Regions from separate parts of the Streptomyces sp. NPDC056231 genome, predicted to be linked through region 2. Evidence: riboswitches for the same ligand, from Rfam matches in the RefSeq annotation. Region 2 holds a riboswitch; each other region holds the start of a gene.

Region 1 (7,928 bases), on a different contig from region 2:
TGTTCCCCTGCTCGCTCTGCGCCGCCCCGGCTGGGTGCCCACGGACGGCGACCGCTGGCACCCGGTCGGCTCCCTGGCCGAGGCGGCGAAGGCGCTGCCCGGGCTCGGGCAGCGGGTCTTCCTGACCACGGGCCGGATGGGGCTCGCCGTCTTCGCCGGTCTCGACTCGCAGTGGTTCCTGATGCGGTCGGTGGACGCCCCCGACGGACCGCACCCGGCGCGGATGGAGGTCCTGCTGGACCGGGGGCCGTTCACCCTCGACGGCGAGCGCGAACTGATCCGCCGTCACCGCATCGACGTCCTCGTCACCAAGGACAGCGGGGGTGACGCCACCGCCCCGAAACTGACCGCGGCCCGGGAGGCCGGTGTTCCGGTGGTGGTGGTCCGCCGGCCGCCGGTCCCGGACGGCGTCCCCGTGGCCCCCACATCGGAACTCGCCGTGGACTGGCTGTCCGGCCTGCTCGGCTGACGGGAGGCTGTCAGGCCTCCGGGTAACGCCGTGGCGTCCACACGATCTGCTGACCGTCCCCCCGCCGCACCGACCGCGTCTGGGAGGAACCGACCAGCAGGATCGTCCGCATGTCGACCTCGGCCGGTTCCAGCTCCGCCAGGGTGACGATGCGTACGCTCTCCGAGGGGCCGCCCACATCCCGGCCCACCACCACCGGCGTATCCGGCGAACGGTGCTCCAGCAGCAGGTCACGGGCCTTGCCGACCTGCTCGGTGCGGGTGCGTGAACCCGGGTTGTACAGCGCCAGCACCAGGTCCGCCGCCGCGGCCGCGCGCAGCCGGGTGGCGATCACCTCCCACGGCTTGAGCCGGTCGGAGAGCGAGACCGTGGCGTAGTCGTGGCCGAGCGGCGCGCCCGCGCGGGCGGCTGCGGCGTTGGCCGCGGTCACCCCGGGCAGCACCCGCACCGGCACCTTGGCGTACGCGTCCTGCGAGGCGACCTCCAGGACGGCGGTCGCCATGGCGAAGATCCCCGGGTCGCCGCCCGAGACCACGGCCACGCGGCGTCCGCGCCGGGCCAGGTCGAGGGCGAACTCGGCACGCTCCGACTCCACCTTGTTGTCGGAGCCGTGGCGGGCCTGCCCCGGGCGGACCGGGACGCGGTCCAGGTACGTGGTGTAGCCGACGAGGTCGTCGGCGGCGGCCAGCGCCCCGCGAGACTCCGGGGTCAGCCACAGCGGCCCGGCGGGACCGGTCCCGACGACCACGACCTCACCCACGTGCTCCGCGTCCTCGGCCGCCTCCGGCCGGGGCGCGTCGATCCGGCTGGGCAGCACCGCGACAGCGAAGTACGGAACGGAGTCCGGGTCGGTGTCGGCGAGCTCGCCGGTACGCTCCCCGGCCATCGTGGCGCGCTCCACGTAGTGCGCCTCGTCCAGCCGCCCGGAGGCCTCGAAGGCGCGCCGCACGGCGGGGAACGTGCGCCCCAGCTTCATCACCACGGCGGCGTCGGTGGCGGCCAGGCGGGCCGTCAGCTCCTCCTCCGGCAGCGTGCCGGGGAGGATCGTCAGCACCTCCTCGCCCTCGGCCAGCGGGGTGCCGAGCCGGGCGGCGGCGGCGCTGACCGACGTGACCCCGGGGATCACCTCGGTGGGATACCGGTCGGCGAGCCGCTTGTGCATGTGCATGTACGAGCCGTAGAACATCGGGTCGCCCTCGGCGAGCACCGCCACCGTCCGCCCGGCGTCCAGGTGCACGGCCAGCCGGGCCGCGGCCTCGCCGTAGAACTCCTCCATCGCACCCCGGTAGCCGCCCGGGTGGTCGGTGGTCTCCGTCGTGACCGGATAGACCAGCTTCTCCTCGATGTGGTCCGCGCGGATGTGCTCGGCGGCGATGGAGCGCGCGATGGACCGTCCGTGACGGGCGCTGTGATAGGCGATGACATCGGCCTCGGCGATGATCTGCACGGCGCGTACGGTCATCAGTGCCGGATCGCCGGGACCGAGCCCCACCCCGTACAGCCGGCCCGTGTTCTGCTCGCTCACTCTTACTCTTCCTCGCTGGCGATCGCGTTGAGCGCGGCCGCGGCTATGGCACTGCCGCCGCGACGGCCCCGTACGACCAGGTGTTCCAGACCGGACGGATGGTCGGCCAGGGCGTCCTTGGACTCGGCGGCCCCGACGAAGCCGACGGGCACACCGATGACGGCGGCCGGGCGCGGAGCACCTTCCTCGATCATCTCAAGCAGCCGGAACAGGGCGGTCGGTGCGTTGCCCACGGCCACCACCGCCCCCTCCATGCGGTCCCGCCACAGCTCCATCGCCGCGGCGCTGCGGGTCGTGCCCAGCTTCCTGGCGAGATCGGGGACCGTGGGGTCCGACAGGGTGCAGATGACCTCGTTGCCGGCGGGCAGCCGCTTGCGGGTGACCCCGCTGGCGACCATGGCCACGTCGCACAGGATCGGCGCACCGGAGCGCAGCGCCGCGCGGGCACCGGCCACGACCCCCGGGGTGAAGTCGATGTCGCGTACGAGGTCGACCATGCCGCAGGCGTGGATCATGCGGACCGCGACCTGGCTGATGTCGGCGGGCAGCCCCGCGAGATCCGCCTCGGCGCGGATGGTGGCGAAGGACTGGCGGTAGATCGCCGGTCCGTCCTTCTCGTACTGGAACACGGTGGTTTCGCTCTCTCCGGTCGGTGGTCGGGCTGCAGCGCCCTCGGGTCGGTGGTTCAGATACGGGCGCGGCGGGCGGCGTTCACCGCGGCGGCCAGGTCGGACGGGCTGCCGTGGACCGTCACGGGGGCGCCCCGTTCGCCGCCGCGGACCTGGGCCACCTGGTGCCCGCCCGGAACGGCGACGACGTCTGCCCAGGCGCCCTTGGGGTGACCGCAGCGGCGTTCGCAGCCGGACCAGTGAACGGGGAGCTGCCCGGCCAGGGGCTCTCCGGCGGCCCGTACGAAGGCCTCCGCGTCGCCCCGCACATCTGCCAGCGACTTCGCACAGCCGGGCCGGCCGATGCACGCACCGACCCCCGTCCACGCGGAGCCGGGTCCGGTGATCAGTCCGGCCGCATCCCACTCGCGCAGCCGAGCCGCCGCTTCGCCGGGCGTCACGCCCGTCACGACGACGCTCCGCCACGGGGTCAGCCGCAGCTCGCGGCCCACGCGGGACAGGCTCGTCCACTGCGCAGCGGTGAGCCGCCCGAGCGGCACTCCCACACAGGCCGCGGTGCCGACGACGCCGTACGCGGGCTCCTGCGCCGCCGTCGCCTGCGGTACGCGCTCCGCGGCACCGGCCACCCCCAGCGCCACCCGCACCGGCTCCAGCAACTCTTCTGCCGCGAAAGGCAGTTCGCTCACCCGCCAGGCGCCCGTCTCCCGCGCCGCCGCCAGAAACGCCTCGGCGGCGACGAGCGCCGCGCGCGGCGCATCGCCCCCGGGGACCCTCAGCACTGCCTCCGCGGCCCCGATCCGCAGGAGCGCGCTCCCGTCGCTCTGCCCCAGCAACGTCACATCCGCACCCAGGGCATCGACGTCACCACGGCCGTCGTCCAGCGCGAAGAGAAAGCGGCCGGACAGCCCGGCCGCTTTGTCACTTCCGCACAACAGCGCGTCCAGCGTGGTCAGCCACGGCCGGACGTCCCGGTGGCCCCGGCCGTCGAGCCCGGAGAGCGGGGAGGCCACGACGTTGCGTATCCGCTCATGGCTCCGGGACGGCAGCAGCCCTGCCCCGCCCAGGAGTTCGGCGAGCCGTCCGCCGCACTCCGGGCCGAGGCCGCGCAACTGGACATTGCCCCGAGAAGTGAGATGCAGCTCACCGTCGCCCAACTCCCGCGCGGCAGCGTGGAGCGCGTCCGCCTGTCGGGCAGTCAGCACGCCACCGGGGACCCGGACCCGCGCCAGCGCGCCGTCGTCCGCCCGGTGGAGCCGCAGCGAACCCGGGCAGGCATCGCCGCGGTCACGGGAGACGGGCTCCCCCGGGGCCGATGGCGGGGTGTCGGAAGTGGACATGGCGGCGAGCATACCGACCATCATTCTGAGCTGTATGAATCCCATCCGATGTACGGCCCTTACTATGCCTAGCAGCGGGCCATCCGGCCCGACATCGCCTGAGAGCCTGTCGGGTGACCTTCGATCGGATAGCGGACGCGGCCTGGTGCGTGCGGTTCCAAGGCGGCGGGATGTCCTCGTAGCGGAGCTACCAGGACATTTCGGCAACGCGGGAAGCGTGCGTGCCAGGGCGTGGCCGCCCGATCAGAGGTCACCCGACAGGCTCTGAGACGGCGATAGGGGAGGAAGCCCGGTGCGAGTCCGGCGCGGTCCCGCCACTGTGAGTCCGGTCTGGACGGCCGGGCGAGTCAGGAACTCCCTTCCCCAAGCTCTCGGCGCCGCTCGAGCAGGGGAGACCTCATTCCGACACCGCCCGGGGCGTGGACACCCCGAGGAAGGCCCGACGCCGCATGATCCTGCTCCTGTCGACGTCCGACACCGACCTGCTCAGCGCCCGCGCCGCGGACGGTCCGGTGACCTACCGCTACGCCAACCCCTCGCGCCTGCCGCTCGACGACCTCCCCGCTCTCCTCGACGGCACCGACCTCGTCGTCGTACGCCTCCTCGGCGGTGTCCGCGCCTGGCAGGAAGGGCTCGACCAGGTCCTCGCCACCGGCAGGCCGGTCGTCGTCCTCACCGGCGAACAGGCCCCCGACGCCCAGCTGATGGCCGCCTCCACCGTCCCGATCGGGATCGCCGCCGAGGCCCACGCCTACCTGGCGCACGGCGGCCCGGCCAACCTGGACCAGCTGGCCCGGTTCCTGTCCGACACCGTGCTGCTGACCGGCCACGGCTTCGAGCCCCCGGCGCCCGCACCGTCCTGGGGACCCCTGGAGCGCACCGCGCGCACCTGTGACGGCCCGACCGTCGCGGTGCTCTACTACCGCGCCCACCACATGAGCGGGAACACCGCGTTCGTCGACACGCTCTGCCGGTCGATCGAGGACGCGGGCGCTCGCGCCCTCCCCCTGTACGTCGCCTCGCTGCGTACCCCGGAACCCGCACTCATCGACGAACTGCGCGCCGCCGACGCCATCGTCACCACCGTCCTCGCCGCGGGCGGCACCCGGCCCGCCGAGGCATCGGCGGGCGGCGACGACGAGTCCTGGGACGCGGGTGCGCTCACCGGACTCGACGTACCGATCCTGCAGGCGCTCTGCCTGACCAGCTCGCGCAGCGACTGGGAGGACAACGACGAGGGTGTCTCCCCGCTCGACGCGGCCAGCCAGATCGCGGTCCCCGAGTTCGACGGCCGGCTGATCACCGTCCCGTTCTCCTTCAAGGAGATCGACGAGGACGGACTGCCCGCGTACGTCGCCGACACCGAACGCGCCGCACGCGTCGCCGGAATCGCCGTACGCCATGCACGGCTTCGCCACATCCCGGCCGGGGACAAGCGCCTGGCACTCGTCCTCTCCGCCTACCCGACCAAGCACTCCCGTATCGGCAACGCCGTCGGGCTCGACACCCCCGCCAGCGCCGTCGCCCTGCTGCGGCGACTGCGCGCCGAGGGCTACGACTTCGGGCCCGAGGACGAACTCCCCGGCCTGGTCTCCGGCGACGGCGACGAGCTGATCTACGCCCTGATCGAGGCCGGCGGCCACGACCAGGAGTGGCTGACCGAGGAGCAGCTGGCCCGCAACCCGGTCCGTATCCCGGCCGCCGACTACCGGCGCTGGTACGCCACGCTCCCGGACGGACTCCGCGACGCCGTCGAGCAGCACTGGGGTCCGCCGCCCGGCGAGATGTTCGTGGACCGCTCCCGCAATCCGGAGGGTGACATCGTGCTCGCCGCCCTGCGCCGCGGGAACCTCCTCATTCTCATCCAGCCGCCGCGCGGCTTCGGCGAGAACCCGATCGCGATCTACCACGACCCCGATCTGCCGCCCTCGCACCACTACTTGGCCGCGTACCGCTGGATCGCGGCGGCGCGGGACGACGGTGGTTTCGCGGCCGACGCGATGATCCACCTCGGCAAGCACGGCAACCTGGAGTGGCTGCCCGGCAAGAACGCGGGCCTGTCCGCGGACTGCGGCCCGGACGCGGCACTGGGCGATCTCCCGCTCGTCTACCCGTTCCTGGTGAACGACCCGGGCGAGGGCACGCAGGCCAAGCGCCGCGTCCACGCCACGCTGATCGACCACCTCGTGCCGCCGATGGCCCGTGCGGACAGCTACGGCGACATCGCGCGCCTGGAGCAACTCCTGGACGAGCACGCCCAGATCGCCGCGATGGACCCGGCGAAACTGCCCGCGATCCGCGCCCAGATCTGGACCCTGATCCAGGCCGCCAAGCTCGACCACGACCTCGGGCTCGACGACCGCCCGGACGACGAGGGTTTCGACGAGTTCATCATGCATCTGGACGGCTGGCTCTGTGAGATCAAGGACGCCCAGATCCGCGACGGCCTGCACGTCCTGGGCGGTGCCCCGGCCGGTGCGGACCGGGTCAACCTGGTCCTGGCGATCCTGCGCGCCCGCCAGATCTGGGGCGGTACGGCGTCGCTGCCCGGCCTGCGCGAGGCACTCGGGCTGGACGAGTCCGCTGCCACCCGCACCACCGCCGACGAGGCCGAGGAGCAGGCACGCGCCCTGGTCCAGGCGATGGAGGACGCGGACTGGGACCCGGCGGCGGTCGCGACCGTCACGGCATCGCATCCCCGACCGGTCGCGGACATCCTCGACTTCGCCGCCCGCGAGGTGGTCCCCCGGCTGTCCGCCACCACCGCCGAACTCGACCACACGGTCCACGCCCTGAACGGCGGCTTCGTCCCGGCGGGCCCCTCCGGATCCCCGCTGCGCGGCCTGGTCAACGTCCTGCCGACCGGCCGCAACTTCTACTCCGTCGACCCGAAGGCGGTCCCGTCCCGCCTCGCCTGGGAGACCGGCCAGGCCCTGGCCGACTCGCTCCTGGAGCGCTACCGCACCGACAACGGCGAGTGGCCCACCTCGGTCGGCCTCTCCCTCTGGGGCACCAGCGCGATGCGCACCTCCGGCGACGACGTCGCCGAGGCACTGGCGCTGCTCGGCATCCGCCCGGTCTGGGACGACGCCTCACGCCGCGTCACCGGCCTGGAACCGATCGACCTCGCCGAGCTGGGCCGTCCGCGCATCGATGTGACGCTGCGCATCTCCGGCTTCTTCCGGGACGCGTTCCCGCACACCATCGGCCTGCTCGACGACGCGGTACGTCTCGCCGCTTCCCTCGACGAACCGGCCGAGCAGAACCACATCCGGGCGCACGCCCAGGCCGACCTCGCCGAACACGGCGACGAACGCCGGGCCACCACCCGCATCTTCGGATCCCGCCCCGGCACCTACGGAGCGGGTCTCCTCCAGCTCATCGACAGCCGCGACTGGCGCACCGACGCCGACCTCGCCGAGGTCTACACCGTCTGGGGCGGTTACGCCTACGGCCGCGAACTCGACGGGCGCCCGGCCCGCGACGAGATGGAGACGGCGTACAAGCGCATCGCCGTGGCCGCCAAGAACACGGACACCCGCGAGCACGACATCGCGGACTCGGACGACTACTTTCAGTACCACGGCGGCATGGTGGCCACGGTCCGCGCCCTGCGCGGCACCGCCCCGGAGGCGTACATCGGCGACTCCACCCGCCCGGAGACGGTCCGCACCCGCACCCTCGTCGAGGAGACGTCCCGCGTCTTCCGCGCCCGCGTGGTCAACCCCAAGTGGATCGAGGCGATGCGCCGCCACGGCTACAAGGGCGCTTTCGAACTCGCCGCGACGGTCGACTACCTCTTCGGCTACGACGCGACGACGGGCGTGGTCGCCGACTGGATGTACGACAAGCTCACCGAGACGTACGTCCTGGACCCGACCAACCGCGAATTCCTGCAGCAGGCCAACCCCTGGGCCCTGCACGGCATCGCCGAACGGCTCCTGGAGGCCGAGTCCCGCGGCATGTGG
Region 2 (7,928 bases):
GCGGCCGGATCCGAGCCGGCGACCTCGCCTGCTCCAACGCCCAAGCGGTGGAATTCTTCAGCAACCTGCGCGCGGACGCCGTCTTCCTGGGATCCGGCGGCATCGCCCCCTACGGGCTCACCGACTTCCACCTCGACGAAGTCGCCACCAAGCGAGCCATGCTCGCCAACGCCTCCCACCGTTACGTACTCGCCGACTCGAGCAAGTTCGGCCGCACAGCCGCCCACCGCGTGTGCGAGCTGAACGGCTTCGACTCCCTCATCACCGACAAGCCATGCCCGGCCGAACTGCACACCGCCCTCGACCGAGCCGGCAGCACCGTCATCGTGGCTTGAAAAGGTCCCAAAGAGGCCCCACCCATCTGCGCGTCCTCTGACCAAGGCACTGGGCGGGTGGGACGCCCGGCGATCGGCAGCGGGGTCAGGGCAGCGCGGTGTTGTTCCAGTCGTATGGTCCGCCGCCGCGCCACTCGATCAGCTCGGGGTCGTCGATCGCGCGATCCTTGATGGGCAAGCCGGCGCGGTGGAGGAAATCGAGCACGTCGAAAAGGCTGTAGGCGGTGCCTACGCGCTCGCCGTGGATCGTCACCTGCCGCCCACCGTCCGGCGAGGGCGGAAGCACGACCACAGGAGGGTGCTCATCCATGGCACCACCATGCGCCGCAACTGGTTGTCCTGCAGCTTCAGGCTTCACCGTCGCCCTGAGGCGTGCTCGATGGCCTCGAAGATGTCGGCGGTGGTCTCTTTCTGCCGCCGTCAGGCGGCGTCTGCGGTGCGGGCGCTCCAGCGCTCCTCGACCTTGGCCAGCCGCCAGTAGGCGATGGCCACGGCCCAGACGACCACGAACAGGCCGACGATGACATAGCCGACGTTGTCCAGGTTCAGGCCCGCGATCCAGCCGGTGACGTCATCGCTCAGGGCGAGCTTGTCGTGCAGAACGCCGACCAGCTCGATCGTGCCGACGAAGAAGGCCACCGCGATGGACAGGCCGGTGATCGTGAGGTTGTAGAACACCTTGCGAACGGGGTTCGAGAACGCCCACTGGTAGGCGAAGTTCATGAACGTGCCGTCCAGGGTGTCGAACAGGCTCATGCCCGCCGCGAAGAGGAGGGGCAGGCACAGGACCGCGTACCAGGGGAGGCCGGCGGCGGCGCCGTTGCCGGCCAGAGCGAGGAGCAGGACCTCGGTCGTGGTGTCGAAGCCGACCCCGAACAGGAAGCCGAGCGGGAACATTTGGCCGGGCCGGCGGATGGACTTGGTGAACCGCCCCAGAAGGCGGTTCATGAAGCCGCGCGAGTCGAGGTGGGCCTCCAGCTCCGCCTCGTCGTACCGTCCGGCCCGCATCGCCTTGAAGACGCGGATGATGCCGAACAGCGCCACGAGGTTGAGGGCGGCGATGAGATATAGAAAGCTGCCGGACACCGTGGTGCCCACAGTGCCGAGGACTTGGTGGGTTCGGGAGCCGTCGTCCATCAGGGTGCCGGCGAGCTTCGCGCCCCCGGCGACCAGTGCGGCCATGACGACCACCACACTGGAGTGCCCGAGCGCGAACCAGAAGCCCACCGACACCGGCCGCTTGCCGTCGGCCATCAGCTTGCGGGTGGTGTTGTCGATCGCCGCGATGTGGTCCGCGTCGAAGGCGTGCCGCATGCCGAGGGTGTAGGCGGTGATGCCCAGGCCGACCCCGAACGCCTTGGTGCCGACCTCGTAGTGATGCGGAATCACGAGCAGAAACAGGATTCCGAACGCGACCACGTGCAGCGCGACGATCACGGCCAGCAGTCCTGCGGTTCGGACGGTGTCCTCGCGGCGCCAGCGGAAGGACGGGGCGGCGGCGGTTTCGGGCACGCCTTGGGACACGGTCATACGGTCACGCTCCAGCACCTCGTGGATCAGCTTCGTGCTGCCGTGGCCGGTCTCCTGGCTGACGGGTCAACGCGCCCGCCCCTGCCTTCCCGGCCGCGAGGCCAGTGGCAATGCATGGGGCGGGAACTTCCCGATCACAGTGGCGAGGGCCGCTCCGGACTGAGCCCTTGGGGGCTGTCACCGGTCTTCCCGAACACCACGGCCCGCCCACCCTAGAAGGCTGCAAGCCTGCATAACTGACCAGGTATGCAGGTGAAGGGCGTGACTGCGATGATGTGTCCATGCATCTGGTTCCCGCGGAACACGCCGGGCGGCGCACCATTGACGGCCATCGGGTCTGCGATGCCATCGCCGCCATGGGCGAGCCCGAGCGCGTACGCGGCTGGGCCGATCGCTTCTCTCTGCTCTCCGATCCCGGACGTCTGTCCTTGCTGCTCGCCCTCCATGAGGCGGGCCCCATCGCCGTGTCCGACCTCGCCGTCGCCAGCGGGATGCGGGACACCGCCGTCTCCCAGGCTCTGCGTCTTCTGCGGGCCGCCGGCATCGTCGAGGGTGAGAAGGACGGCCGGATCGTGCGCTACCGGCTCGTCGACGGCCCGATTTCCGCGTTGCTGAAACACTGCACGTCCCAAGACGCAGGCGCCGACGGCACACTGTTCCTGGAGGCCACCGGAGCGGCGCCGAAACTGGCAGGAAGAGGAAGTGGCTCAGGATGACGGTGAGGATCCGCGGCCACAAGCGATCACGGCGAGCCTCAGGCAGGACTCTTTCGTAGTACGGCCGACTGTTGCTGAGGGGATCGATGTCCCGCCCCTCCACAAAACCCAGCACGTCCGCGACGCGCGTCGTGGGTAGTGCGGTGATTTTGTCGGTTCAGGTCACCTCGGCTCGCTGGAAGCCGGCGACGGCTGCCTTCACCCCGTCCCGCAGACACCGACCGACCAGCGGTACCGCATCAGCGGTTGGCACCGGACGAGGGCGTACCCCGCTGGGCCGGCGGGGTACGCCCTCGTCCTCAGCCGGTCAGTCGTCCTCGGGGCTCTCGGGGCGCAGCAGCGGGTGGGCGACGCCGGGAAACACCCGCGCCCTGACCATCGGCTCGGCCGCCCCGCCCTGGACCACCGTCTCGGCGACACCCCAGGGGCGGCCGTGCAGGACGACGATCAGCGTGTACGAGGACGAGCACCCCATGCAGTCGTACCGGTCGGCCCAGGTCTCCACATCCGTGACGCTGCCGGGGTAGCGTGCCACATGACGGTGCCGGGCATGGCAGTGGTCGCAGGTCTCGCCGGGCTCGCAGGTCCCGCCGCAGGGGCACGGAACGTCGAGCGAGTCCGCCGGGCGCCAGCGCTGCGTGAGGACGGCGTCACGGGTGGCGCCCATGTCCTTCATCGCCTTCAGGTTGCGGGCGGCTACGTTGTACGACTCGCCGGTGGCAGCCATCCGGTCGCGGATGACGTCTTTGCGTCCGCGGTTCGTCGTCATCGGTTCCTCATCTGTTCCTACGGGGGTCACGCAGCCCGCAAGAAGGTCCACGGGATCGGCGGGCTCCACGGTACCCGGCGCCCCGGGCGGTCCGTGCCACCTGCCGGATGAGGCAGCGCGTTCCCGTAGTGCGGCCAGAGCAGGGGAGTCCACTACTGGTTTCGAGGTACATCGTCGGCACATGCCCTGTCGGCCGGAACTCCGTACAATTTGGTCCCGAACGATAGCGTCGATCCAAGGCGCCGCAATGGCGTCGGAGGGGTGTGCCCGTGCCCGGCCAACGATCCATCACCGAAGCCGAGAAGCTGGCAGGTGCGAAGCTGGGGGGCATTCCGGTCCGGCACGAGCAGATGGCCGTGGTGGCCAATATCTACCGCGCCGCCTCCGCGGTCAGGCAGCACCTGGAGAACTCGGTGCTGCGCGAGTCCGAGCTGACCTGGACGGCGTTCGTCGTGCTGTGGGTGGTGTGGATCTGGGGCGAGTCCGAGACGCGGCACGTGGCGGAGGAAGCGGGCATCTCCAAGGGGACCCTCACCGGGGTTTCGCGCACTCTGGAGGCGCGGGGGCTGGTGCGGCGGTCCGGTCATCCCACTGACGGGAGGCTGGTGCTGCTCAGCCTCACGGACGAGGGCGAGGAGCTCATGCAACGCGTGTTTCCCCAGTTCAACGAGGAGGAGGCATTTGTCACCGGGCAGCTCAGCGACGAGGAGTGCCGCAGTGTCGCGGAGGGGCTGCGCCGGGTCGTGCTCCAGGTGGAGGAGCAGGGCGAGGAGCGTCGCCTCGCCCTGCTGGACGGCGCCGAACCCGCGCCGCGCCGCAGCGGACGCCGCCCCAAGGCGTGAAGGTCGAGTTCCGGAGCGAGCCGGGGCCCTGTGGTCCGGCCGCGGCCGAAGAGGGCCACGGCGATGTCAGCGACGGCCGCGGGCGGCGCGGATGAGGGCGTCGAAGAGCCCTTGCTGGGCCGGGTCTTCGTGGGCGGTGTCCTCGGGGTGCCACTGCACGGCGGCGAACCAGCCGTGCAGGCCAGGGAGTTCGAGGGCTTCCACGGTCCCGTCGACGGCGCGGGCGGCGACCGTGAGGCCGACACCGGTACGGTCCACCCGCTGGTGGTGGTAGCAAGAGACCTCCACCTTCTCGGCCCCGGTGGCCTGCCCCAGGAGCGAGCCGCGCTGGATCGCCACCGGGTGCACGACGTGGCGGTGCTCGCGCTGCGGGCCGCCCATGTCCTGCTCCAGGGTGCCGCCCAGGGCGACGTTGACGACCTGCAGGCCGCGGCAGACCGCAAGCGTCGGCAGGCCCGCGTCCAGCGCTTGGCGGGCGACTTCCAGGTCGAAGCCGTCCTGTTCGTCGTCCACGTCGTAGACGCTGTCGTGGGCCTCGCCATCGCTGTAGCGGTGCGGGGCGAGGTCGCCGCCGCCGGGGAGCAGGACGCCGTCGAAGCGGGTGAGCCGGGCGGTCACCTCGGCGGGGTCGGCGGTTCCGCCGGGCGCGTGCGGGTGGATGGTCGCGGGTTCGCCGCCCGCCCGCCACACCGCGTCGACGAGCGCCCGGGCGTTGACCTCGGCGGCGTACCGCAGGGCGGAGGTGGACGCGGAGAAACGGGCCGGAATGGCGATGAGCGGTCTCACAGCTGGATCCAGGTGGTCTTGAGTTCGGTGTACTTCTCCAGGGCGTGCGCGGACTTGTCGCGGCCGTTGCCGGACTGCTTCATCCCGCCGAAGGGCACGGTCAGGTCGCCCTCCTCGTAGCAGTTGACCCAGACCGTCCCGGCCTTCAGGGCGCGGGAGACCCGGTGCGCGGTGGACAGGTCGGACGTCCACAGCCCGGCCGCGAGACCGTACTCGGTGGCGTTGGCGAGCGCGACGGCCTCGTCGAGGTCCTCGAAGGTGAGGACGGACAGCACCGGGCCGAAGATCTCCTCCCGGGCCAACCGCATGCCGGGGTCCACCCGGTCGAAGACGGTGGGCCGCAGGAAGCTGCCCCCGGACTCGGCCCGTGTGCGGTCACCACCGGTCCGCAGCCGGGCGCCCTCGTGGAGGCCGGTTCCGATGTGGTCCAGTACGCGCTCCAGGTGTCCCTCGCCGGCCAGCGCGCCCATCTCGGTGGCGGGGTCGAGGGGGTCACCGACTCGCAGTTTCCGTGCGCGATCCACGATGGCCTCGGTGACGCGCTCGGCGATGGAGGAGTGGACGAGCAGTCGCGAGGGTGCCGTGCACATCTCGCCCTGGTTGAAGAAGATGCCCCAGGCGGCGGTGGCCGCGGCCTTCTCCAGGTCGGGTGCGTCCGGGAGGATGATGTTGGGCGACTTGCCGCCCAACTCCAGCCAGACACGCTTGAGATTGGAGTCGGCGGCGTAGCGCAGGAAGTGCCGCCCCACGGCGGTCGACCCCGTGAAGGCCAGGACGTCCACGTCGGGGTGCAGGCCGATCGCCCGCCCGGCGGTGGGGCCGTCGCCGGTGACGACGTTCAGGACGCCCGGCGGCAGCCCGGCCTCGGTTGCGAGACGGCCCAACAGCAGGGCGGACAGCGGGGAGTTCTCGGAGGGCTTCAGTACGACGGTGCAGCCGGCCGCGAGTGCGGGCGCGACCTTCCAGGAGGCGAGCGTCAGGGGGAAGTTCCACGGCACCACCGCGCCGACGACGCCCGCCGGCTCCCGGGTGACGAGCGCGAGCGCGTCCGGGGCGATGTGGGGGGACTCGTCGGTCACCTTGTCGGCCAACTGTCCGTACCAGCGGAAGGTATTGATCGCGGCGCGCAGCTCGATGGCATACGCGTCCGTGATGGGCTTGCCTATCTCCAGACTGATGATGAGCGCGAGCTGGTCGCGCTGCTCCTCCAGCAGATCGGCGATCCGCAGCAGCGCCCGGCCGCGGTCGGCGGGCGCCAGGCGCGGCCAGGGGCCGGAGTCGAAGGCCCGGCGGGCGGCGGCGACGGCCGCGTCCACCTCCGAGTGGCCTCCGTCGGCGACCTGGGTCAGCACCTGGCCGTTGCGTGGAGATACGACGGTGTAGCTCCCACCGCCACCGGGTTCGTCGGCGCCGTCGATGTGGTGGACCCCGGACAGGTCCAGCTCCTCGGCTCGGCGCAGCCACTCCTCATGGGTGACATCCAGCATGGGTGGCCTCCAGGTCACATCCAATATATTTGGGCTCAAACGATATGGCGGTGAGCGGCCCCTCGCAAGGGTCCCCGGAAGGCGGGTTCCGCGTATCATTTGGATCCATACGATTGGCCTGGTCGGGTGATCCGGCGGGTCCATGGACAGCGGAAGGGAGCGCCCATCGTGCGAGCACTCGTCATCAAGCACGACCACGTGACGGAGCCCGGGCGGGTCGGGGACCGCCTCGTCGAGCACGGATACGAACTCACCACTGTGACGGTCGTGCCCGAGTCCCGCCATCACGCGCCGAATGTGGAGTTCGACTTCCCCGACGCCGATGGCTGGGACCTGATCGTGTCCCTCGGTGCCCCCTGGTCGGTCTACGACGACGTGGCCATCGGCAGCTGGATCGGCGGCGAGCTCGCGCTGCTGCGCAAGGCCCACCACCTCGGTATTCCGGTCCTCGGCGTCTGCTTCGGCGCCCAGGCGCTCGCCACCGCCCTCGGTGGCTCGGTGGAAGCCTCCCCGCGGCCCGAGATCGGATGGACGGAGGTCGAGACCGAGGTTCCCGGCCTGGTGCCGCCGGGGCCGTGGTTCCAGTGGCACTACGACCGTTGCGTCCTGCCGCCCGGCGCCGTGGCGCTGGCCCGCAACACCGTGTGCACGCAGGCTTTCCGGGCGGGGCGAGCACTGGGCGTGCAGTTCCACCCTGAGGTCACCACGGCGATGGTGCGAGGGTGGGTCGACCTCGGCGGCGCGGAGCAGTGCGTACGGCACGGAGTCGACCCGGACGAACTGCTCGTACACAGCCGCGTCATGGAATCCGTCGCTCGCGCCAATGCCCGCCGCCTCGTCGACGGCTTCCTGGACCAGGTGGCCTACGCCGCCGACTGATGTGGGCGTGCTGATGCGCGTCATACGGGACCGGGCAGCACCAGCACGTTGACCTCGTCGGTCAGCACCTTCCGGTGCGGTGGGAGATGATGTCGGCCGTTCGGGGGTGGCGCCCCCGCGGCGCGCGCCCGGGGTCGTTCGCCGGGAGCGCGCCGCAGGGGGAGGGCGGATCAGGCGGTCACAGCCGCCTTGCCGCGCACCACCCGTGCCGCCACGGCGCCCAGGACCAGGATCGCCGGGACGCTGAGCGCGAGCCAGGCGGCCGTGCCGGGGTCACCGCCGATGAGCGTCGTGAAGTTGGCGAGGATCAGCCAGATGGCGCCCGCGAGGCCGAGCGCGCCGAGGGCCGGGGCGATCAGGGTGTTCCAGGGGCGGGTGTCGAGGCGCTCGCGCCGGAAGAAGACGATCACCGAAACCGAGGTCAGGAAATACAGGAGCATCATCCCGAGGACGGCCACTCCGCTGAACCAGGAGAAGAGCGTCAGCACGGGGTCCTTGCCCAGCAGTGCGAACGGGGCGACCAGCACCAGCGCGATCGCGGTCTGCACGCTGCCGGCCGCCCAGGGGGAATGGCGTCGGTTGAG
Region 3 (7,928 bases), on a different contig from region 2:
CAGGTCACGCTTGACCTGTTCCCAGCCCTCGCGGGCCTTCTCCTCGTTGTCCGCGTTGTCACCGTGCAGGCCGCGCTGGACCCACGACCAGCCCTCGCCCATCTTGTGCCAGGCGACCGTGCCGCCCTCACCGCTCGCGCCGAGGACCTTCAGCGCGTTCTCCTCCCCGACCTTCCACTTCGCCGACTTGACGAACTGGAACACCCCGATCGGCCAGCCCTGGTTCCAGGCGCGCAGCGCGAGCCCGAATGCGGCCGTCGACTTGCCCTTGCCGATACCGGTATGGACGAAGAGCAGCGGACGGTTTCGGCGCTGACGCGTCGTCAGCCCGTCGTCCGGCACGTTGGTCGGCTGTCCCTGCGGCATTAGGCGGCCCTCCTGTTGGATCCGTTGGTTCCCTGAACATCCCTGACGAGCCCGGCGATCGAGTCGGCCCGCAGCTCGTCGAGCGTGACGGCAGTGCCCCCGAGATCGCGGGCCAGGGAGCCGGCCAGCCCGAGCCGAACGACCCCCGACTCGCAGTCCACGACGACGGATGCCGTGCCCTCGGCCTCGTGCAGCCGTGCGGCCCGCGCCGCCAGGTCCACCGGCTCCGGGCCTCCGGTCGCCCGTCCGTCCGTCACCACGACCAGCAGCGGCCGCCGCGACGGATCGCGCAGCCGCTCCACCCGCAGGACGTCATGGGCCTTCAGCAGTCCGGCCGCGAGGGGGGTGCGCCCACCGGTCGGCAGCGTCTCCAGCCGCGCGGCGGCTGCGTCCACGGACGAGGTGGGCGGCAGTGCCACGTCGGCGCCCCTGCCGCGGAAGGTGATCAGGCCGACCTTGTCCCGCCGCTGGTACGCGTCCAACAGCAGCGAAAGCACCGCACCCTTCACGGCGCTCATCCGCTGCCGGGCGGCCATCGACCCGGAAGCGTCCACGACGAAAAGTACGAGGTTCCCCTCGCGTCCCTCCCTGGTCGCCTGGCGCAGATCATCCCGCCGCACCACCAACCCCCGGCCCGACCGTCCGCGCGCACGCTGGTGCGGGGCGGCAGCCTGGACGGTCGCGGCGAGATGCAGTCTGGTCAGGGCCCCCTCGGGCCGTCGCGCCCCGGTCGTACGCCCGTGTTCGGTACGCGCCCGGGACCGCCGCCCCGCCGCGCCCTCGCCGAGCCCCGGCACGCTCAGCATCTTCGTGCGGAACGGCTCGGCAGCACGTACGGGCTGCTGCTCGCCGCCGTCGGCCGGCCGTCCCTGCGAGGGCAGTCCGGGCGTGTCGCCGTTCCGCGCCTCGGGCTGCGGCGGCGTGTCGGGCCCGTCCCCCCGCGGGGGCTGTCCACCCCCACCCGGCCCGTCCGGATCGGGGTCGTCCCCGCGCCCGTCCCCTTCACCGCTGTTCTGCTCCAGCGTGTCGTCGAGTTTCTCCTCGTCGAGACCGGGCGCGTCGAACGGATTGCGGCGGCGCCGGTGGGGGAGCGCCAGCAGGGCGGCCTGCCGGACGTCCTCGGCGAGCACGTCGGTACGTCCCGCCCACGCGGCCAGCGCGGTCGCGGTGCGGGCCATCACGATGTCGGCGCGCATCCCGTCGACCTCGAAGGCCGCACAGGTGGCGGCGATCTGCCGCAACGCGCGGTCCCCGAGCACCACGTGCGGAAGGAGCGCCCGCGCGGCGGCGATCCGCTCCCGCAACTCCCCTTCTTCCTGGGCCCACCGGGCGGCGAACCCGGCCGGATCGTCGTCGTACGCGAGCCGCCGCCGCACGACCTCGACCCGCTGATCGGTGTCGCGTGACGCGGCGACCTCGACGGTCAGCCCGAACCGGTCGAGCAACTGCGGCCGCAGCTCGCCCTCTTCGGGGTTCATCGTTCCGACGAGCAGGAACCGCGCGGCATGCCGTACGGAGACGCCTTCGCGTTCCACGTACGAGGCACCCATGGCAGCCGCGTCCAGCAGCAGATCCACCAGGTGGTCATGGAGCAGGTTGACCTCGTCGACGTACAGGATTCCGCGATGCGCGTCGGCGAGGAGCCCCGGCTCGAACGCCTTGACCCCGTCGGTGAGCGCCCGCTCGATGTCGAGCGCCCCGACGAGCCGGTCCTCGGAGGCGCCCACCGGCAGCTCCACGGTCCGCGCCGCCCGCGACACGCCGCCGCCGGCCTTGTGGGGCCCATCGGGACACGCCGGATCGGGCGACACCGGGTCACACGAGAACCGGCATCCGGAGACGACATCGACCTCGGGCATGAGCGCGGCGAGCGCCCGCACGGCGGTGGACTTGGCGGTCCCCTTCTCCCCACGCACGAGCACACCACCGACAGCGGGCGATACGGCGTTCAGCAACAGTCCGAGCCGTAGATCGTCCTGCCCGACGATGGCAGTAAAGGGATACGGGGTACTCACAAAGCCTCCTTGACGACGTCATCCATCCAAGAACCGGTGACCTGTTCCGGCCCGCTGTCCAGCGGTTCCGGGCGACTGCTCGGCCCGTCGGGCATCTGAGGACCGGGGCCCGGGACGGAGACCCGGTCACGGGAAGGTGCGGACGGGGGAACAGAGCCCGCCGCAGGCGTCCCCCTCACGCCGACCTCCCGGCCACCCCGGCCACCCCGGCCCCACGGGCCGCCGGCACCTCCGGCGCCCCAGGGCCCACGAAGGGCAGTCCCTCCGGTACCCCCGCCTCGATCAACCGCATCAACGCCCCCGTATCGGCATGCTCCTCGATCAGATCCCCCAGCCGGTCCAGCTGTTCCTCCCGCAACGCCCCGAAACTCGTGTCGGGTGCGGCCACGAACCGCCGCCCCGCCGTCCGCGCGACCTCGCTCAGGAACCGCCGCCGGAACGCATCGCTCTCCAGCGACCCGTGCCAGTGCGTCCCCCACACCGCGCCGACCCGGCACCCGTCCAGGAACGGCTCGCCGCCCCGCACATCGGCGACCCCGTGGTGGATCTCGTACCCCTCCACCGGCTCCCCGAGCGCCGTACCGACCGGCCGGGCAAGGGTCTTCTCGCGGTCGAACCGGATCCGCACCGGCAGCAGTCCGAGCCCGTCGACCCGCCCCGCCCGCGACTCCACCTCGTCCTCGATCTGCTCCGCGAGCACCTGGAACCCGCCACAGATGCCGAGCACCGGACGCCCCTGCGCCGCCCGTCGCAGCAGCGCGTCGGCCAGCCCCCGCTCCCGCAGCCAGGCCAGCGCCTTCACCGTCCCGCGCGTGCCCGGCACGATCACCAGATCCGCGTCGGCCAGCTCCTCCGCCCGGTCCACGAACCGCACCACGACACCCGGTTCGGCGGCCAGCGCGTCCACATCGGTGAAGTTCGACATCAGCGGCACGGCGCACACCGCGACCCGCAGCACGTCCTCGCCGTGCGGCGGTGCGACGACCGACTCGCGTACGGCACCGCGGAGCGAGACCCGCAGCCCGTCCTCCTCGTCGATGCCCAGGCCGTGGGCGAACGGCAGAACTCCGTACGTCCGCCGCCCGGTCAGCCCGTGCAGCATGTCGAGACCCGGCTCCAGGAGCGACACGTCGCCGCGGAACTTGTTGACCAGATAGCCGGCGACCAGCGCCTGGTCCTCGGCGCTGAGCAGCGCCGTCGTGCCGAAGAACGAGGCGAAGACGCCACCGCGGTCGATGTCACCGACGACGATGACGGGGAACCCCGCGGCCCGCGCGATCCCCATGTTCACGATGTCGGTGCGCCGCAGATTGATCTCGGCCGGGCTGCCCGCCCCCTCGCAGATCACGGCGTCATAGGTGCCCCGAAGCTGCTCCAGACAGTCCACGACCGTACCGAACAGAGATTCCTGTCGCCCCCCGTGGTAACCGCGCGCGCTCATCTCGCCCACCGGCCTGCCCATCAGGACGACCTGACTGGACCGGTCGCCGCCGGGCTTGAGCAGCACCGGGTTCATCAGCGCGGTCGGTTCCACCCGGGCGGCCTGCGCCTGCATCGCCTGCGCGCGTCCGATCTCCGCACCCTCGCGGGTGACGAACGAGTTCAGCGACATGTTCTGCGCCTTGAACGGCGCGACCTTCACGCCCTGGCGCACCAGCCACCGGCAGATGCCTGCGGTGACGACGCTCTTGCCCGCGTCCGACGTGGTTCCGGCGACCAGCAGTCCGCCGCTCATTTCCCGCTCCGTCCCGCAGCCGCACGCCGCCCCGAGGGCGACCACCGTCCCGCGATCAGCCGGCCCGCCGCGCACACGCCGAGGGCCAGTACTCCCACGCGGCGCGACAGCCGCACCGCGCGCTCGATGTCCCCGGTCTCCACCGCACGGCCGGTCGCGCCGTTCAGTACCGGCCGGTGCTCGACACGCCCGCCGTACGCGAGGGTCCCGCCGAGCCGTACGCCGAGCGCCCCCGCGAACGAGGCTTCCACCGGGCCCGCGTTGGGGCTCGGATGCCTGCCCGCGTCCGCCCGCCAGGCCTGCAGCGCTCGACGTGGCTGCCCCCCGGCAACCACGGCGAGCGCGGCGGTGAGCCGGGCGCCGGGCCAGCCCGCGACGTCGTCCAGGCGGGCCGAGGCCCAGCCGTAGCGCAGATGGCGGGGCGACTTGTGCCCGACCATCGCGTCGAGGGTGTTGACGGCGCGGAAGGCGACGAGTCCGGGCACGCCACCCAGCGCGCCCCACACGAGGGCACCCACCACCGCGTCCGAGGTGTTCTCGGCCACGGACTCCACCACGGCGCGCGCGATCTGCGGCCCGTCGAGGGAGTGCGGGTCGCGCCCGCACAGATGGGGGAGGCGCTCCCGGGCCAGCTCGATGTCACCGGCGGCGAGCGCGCCGCCGATGGCGCGCGCCTCGCGACCCAGCGAGGTGCCGCCGACGACGGACCAGGTGGCGGCCGCGGTCAGGGCGACGGAGGCGGCGGGATGACGGCGTACGGTACGGGCGGCCAGCGCGGCTCCACCGGCAGCGCCTCCGGCGCAGACCAGGGTGTGCAGGGCGCCCCACCCGCGGTGGTCGCGCCACAGGCGCCGTTCGACGCCCGCCGCGGCCCGCCCGAAGGCGGCGACCGGATGCCCCCGGCGGGGATCACCGAGCAGCAGATCGCCGATCAGGCCGGCGGCGGCGCCGTACGCGAAGATGCGGTCGGCTCGCACGGCTCAGCCGGCCGCGCTGCCTCGAAGGACCTCGGTACAGCCTGCTCCTGGTGAGGGCGGCACAGAAACGGCGGACGCACGGCAGCCGGGCATGGCGATATGTCCTCACTCAGGGTCCGCGCCCTGGTTCGACGTGACCGGCGGCGAGAGTCTCCTGGCTCCCGGATCCGCAGTTCCCCCGGCCTTCCAGCCCGCATGCGCGGGCCGTGACTTCCGGTGTGGGGGACTGCTCCCCGGTGACAGTGGCGGGACCGCGCCGGATTCACACCGGCTTCCTCTGCTGTCGCCGTAAATGGCTCCGGCAGTCCACCACGCTCCGCGAACGCCCGTCAACCTGGCGTTGACCTGCGGCGGTGCACTGTGCGCAGACGCACATCGGGCCGGACACACGCGAGGTGTGTCCGGCCCGATGGGGGAGTGCGGGAAGGGGCTCAGGCGACGATCAGATAGATCCCGTACGCGACCGCAGCCGCGCAGAGCCCGAAGCAGAGGTACCCGCCCACGCGGGCGAGCACCAGGGAGCCTCCGGTGGAGCCACCCTGCGTGGCCGGTTCCGGCTGCTTGGAGAGGCCGACGATGCCCAGGGTGAAGAGGCCCACCAGCGCGACGGTGACGACGAGCGAGACGCCGAAGACGGAGCCGAGAGCTGCCCAGTCGATGTTCATGGTGATCTGTCCTTACACCGTGGCGGGCCGCGCCGGATCGGCGGCGACGGTTCCGGGCTGGGCCGGGATGGTGGTCTTGAGGTCCGTGGTCGTGTCCACTGCCGTGGCGACCGCAGCCGTCCCGGCGGGCGGCGGAGTGACGGCCGCGATGGCGGTGGTGATGACCCCCGCCGGCTCGGCGACCTCACCGGTGGGCGCGACATCGCCGTGCCCGACCGGCTTGCGCCGGGACAGCAGCCAGATCGCTCCGGAGCCCGCGACGAGCAGGACGGCGACGGCGACGACACCCCAGGTGCCCTGCCTGGTGAGGAACTCCGCGCCCGCGCCGACCAGACCCGCGGCCGGCAGGGTCAGACCCCAGGCGGCGAACATCCGGGTCGCGGTGGACCAGCGGACCACACCGCCCGGGCGGCCCAGACCCGCACCCATCACGGCGCCGGAGCAGGACTGGGTGGTGGAGAGGGAGAAGCCGAGGTGCGAGGAGGCCAGGATGACCGTGGCCGCGCTGGTCTGGGCGGCGAAGCCCTGCGGCGGCTTGAGCTCGGTGAGGCCGCTGCCCATGGTGCGGATGATGCGCCAGCCGCCCAGGTAGGTGCCGAGTGCGATGGCCAGACCGGCGGAGACGATGACCCAGACCGGCGGGTTCGAGCCGGGGGACAGGATGCCACCGGTGACCAGGGCCAGGGTGATGATGCCCATGGTCTTCTGCGCGTCGTTGGTGCCGTGGGCGAGCGAGACCAGACCGGCCGAGGCGATCTGGCCGGCCCGGTAGCCCTTGGCGGTGGCCTTCTCCTGGGCCTCGTTACGGTTCCCGCCGCCGATCCGGTACGTCAGCCTGGTCGCCAGCAGTGCGGCGACACCCGCGACGACCGGGGCGGCGACCGCGGGAAGCAGGACCTTGGTGACGACGGTTCCGCCGTCGACCGAGGACCAGCCCGCCGACATCACCGCGGCGCCGATCAGGCCGCCGAAGAGTGCGTGGGACGAGCTGGACGGCAGGCCGACCAGCCAGGTGAGCAGATTCCACAGAATGGCGCCGACGAGGGCCGCGAAGATGACTTCTGTCCGCAGTCCGTTCTCGTTGATGATCCCGCCGGAGATCGTTTTGGCGACCTCCACCGACAGGAAGGCGCCGACGAGGTTGAGAGCGGCGGACATGGCCACCGCTGTCTTGGGTTTGAGGGCACCGGTCGAGATGGTGGTCGCCATCGCGTTCGCGGTGTCATGGAAACCGTTCGTGAAATCGAACACTAGAGCTGTCACGATCACAATCGCGAGGAGCAGCGTGATGTGTTCCATTTACCCAGGCAATCGTTCGACGTCATTGGCACGTGGAACGTAGGCAACCTGGGTGAACGGAAGATGAACTGGACGGGGCTCTGTGGTGACTCCAAACGGAGTTGAGCCATTCTTTTTGTCGGGCCACCGACAGTGGATGTGGGGCGCGGCGCCTGTCGTGGCCGAATTTCGCCCCTCCCGCCTCGCTTTGCGCCCTGTGATCCGAGGTCCGGAAGCCCCGGAAAAGAGATGTGAGTCACTCGGCGTCTCCTGCCGCGCCGGCCCCGCTGGCAGGATTCCCCCATGAGTGAGCATCACAAGGACGCGCACAGCGGGCATAACGGGCGCGATGCGAACGGCGCACGCGACGCGATCGAGCAGGCCTGGCACGGCGTCGTCGCCACCGCCCGCAGGACCGCTGCGGAGGGCTTGGTGGTCGGCACCTCGGGCAATGTGTCGGCGCGGGTCGGCGACCTCGTCCTGGTCACCCCGAGCGGTGTGCCGTACGACCGGCTGGGCCCCGGCGACACCGTGGCCGTCGACCTCCACGGCAACCAGGTGCTCGGCGCCCTCGCCCCGACCAGCGAACTGCCGCTCCACCTGGCGGTCTACCGCAACACCGACGCCGCCGCCGTCGTGCACACCCACGCCGTGCACGCCACGGCCGTCTCCACCCTCGTCCCCGAGGTCCCGCTGGTGCACTACGCCGCCGCCATGCTCGGTGGCCCCGTCCGCACCGCGGCCTATGCGCGCTACGGAACCCAGGAGCTGGCCGAGCACATGCTGGCCGCCCTGCGTGACCGCACGGGCTGTCTGCTCCGCAACCACGGAACCGTCACCTATGGATCGACCCTCGACCAGGCCTACGACCGCACCGCCCAGCTGGAATGGA

The links. A riboswitch is a leader RNA that binds a small molecule or an ion and turns the genes downstream of it on or off. The one in region 2 is predicted to bind cobalamin.
Region 1: linked by a shared signal. The riboswitch ahead of cobN (cobaltochelatase subunit CobN) and the one ahead of ACNPQM_RS30670 (HoxN/HupN/NixA family nickel/cobalt transporter) in region 2 are both predicted to bind cobalamin.
Region 3: linked by a shared signal. The riboswitch ahead of ACNPQM_RS31685 (cobalamin biosynthesis protein) and the one ahead of ACNPQM_RS30670 (HoxN/HupN/NixA family nickel/cobalt transporter) in region 2 are both predicted to bind cobalamin.

What each region holds. Positions count from the first base shown of each region.
Region 1 covers NZ_JBLVKW010000003.1:34,804-42,731, forward strand. Annotated here, with positions in the region: gene ACNPQM_RS03830 (cobalt-precorrin-6A reductase) at 1-469, shown strand, start outside; gene ACNPQM_RS03835 (precorrin-2 C(20)-methyltransferase) at 480-1,994, opposite strand; gene ACNPQM_RS03840 (precorrin-8X methylmutase) at 1,997-2,623, opposite strand; gene cobG (precorrin-3B synthase) at 2,680-3,972, opposite strand; cobalamin riboswitch at 4,202-4,338, shown strand; gene cobN (cobaltochelatase subunit CobN) at 4,410-7,928, shown strand, end outside.
Region 2 covers NZ_JBLVKW010000053.1:22,813-30,740, forward strand. Annotated here, with positions in the region: gene ACNPQM_RS30660 (DeoR/GlpR family DNA-binding transcription regulator) at 1-335, shown strand, start outside; gene ACNPQM_RS30665 (hypothetical protein) at 421-645, opposite strand; gene ACNPQM_RS30670 (HoxN/HupN/NixA family nickel/cobalt transporter) at 756-1,865, opposite strand; cobalamin riboswitch at 1,892-2,081, opposite strand; partial or broken gene ACNPQM_RS30675 (ArsR/SmtB family transcription factor) at 2,147-2,482, shown strand; gene ACNPQM_RS30680 (hypothetical protein) at 2,889-3,350, opposite strand; gene ACNPQM_RS30685 (MarR family winged helix-turn-helix transcriptional regulator) at 3,620-4,192, shown strand; gene ACNPQM_RS30690 (gamma-glutamyl-gamma-aminobutyrate hydrolase family protein) at 4,259-4,990, opposite strand; gene ACNPQM_RS30695 (aldehyde dehydrogenase) at 4,975-6,465, opposite strand; gene ACNPQM_RS30700 (type 1 glutamine amidotransferase) at 6,634-7,344, shown strand; gene ACNPQM_RS30705 (APC family permease) at 7,515-7,928, opposite strand, start outside.
Region 3 covers NZ_JBLVKW010000057.1:32,637-40,564, reverse strand. Annotated here, with positions in the region: gene cobO (cob(I)yrinic acid a,c-diamide adenosyltransferase) at 1-366, opposite strand, end outside; gene ACNPQM_RS31695 (putative cobaltochelatase) at 366-2,381, opposite strand; gene ACNPQM_RS31690 (cobyric acid synthase) at 2,557-4,116, opposite strand; gene ACNPQM_RS31685 (cobalamin biosynthesis protein) at 4,113-5,093, opposite strand; cobalamin riboswitch at 5,241-5,372, opposite strand; gene ACNPQM_RS31680 (hypothetical protein) at 5,525-5,758, opposite strand; gene ACNPQM_RS31675 (inorganic phosphate transporter) at 5,771-7,057, opposite strand; gene ACNPQM_RS31670 (class II aldolase/adducin family protein) at 7,340-7,928, shown strand, end outside.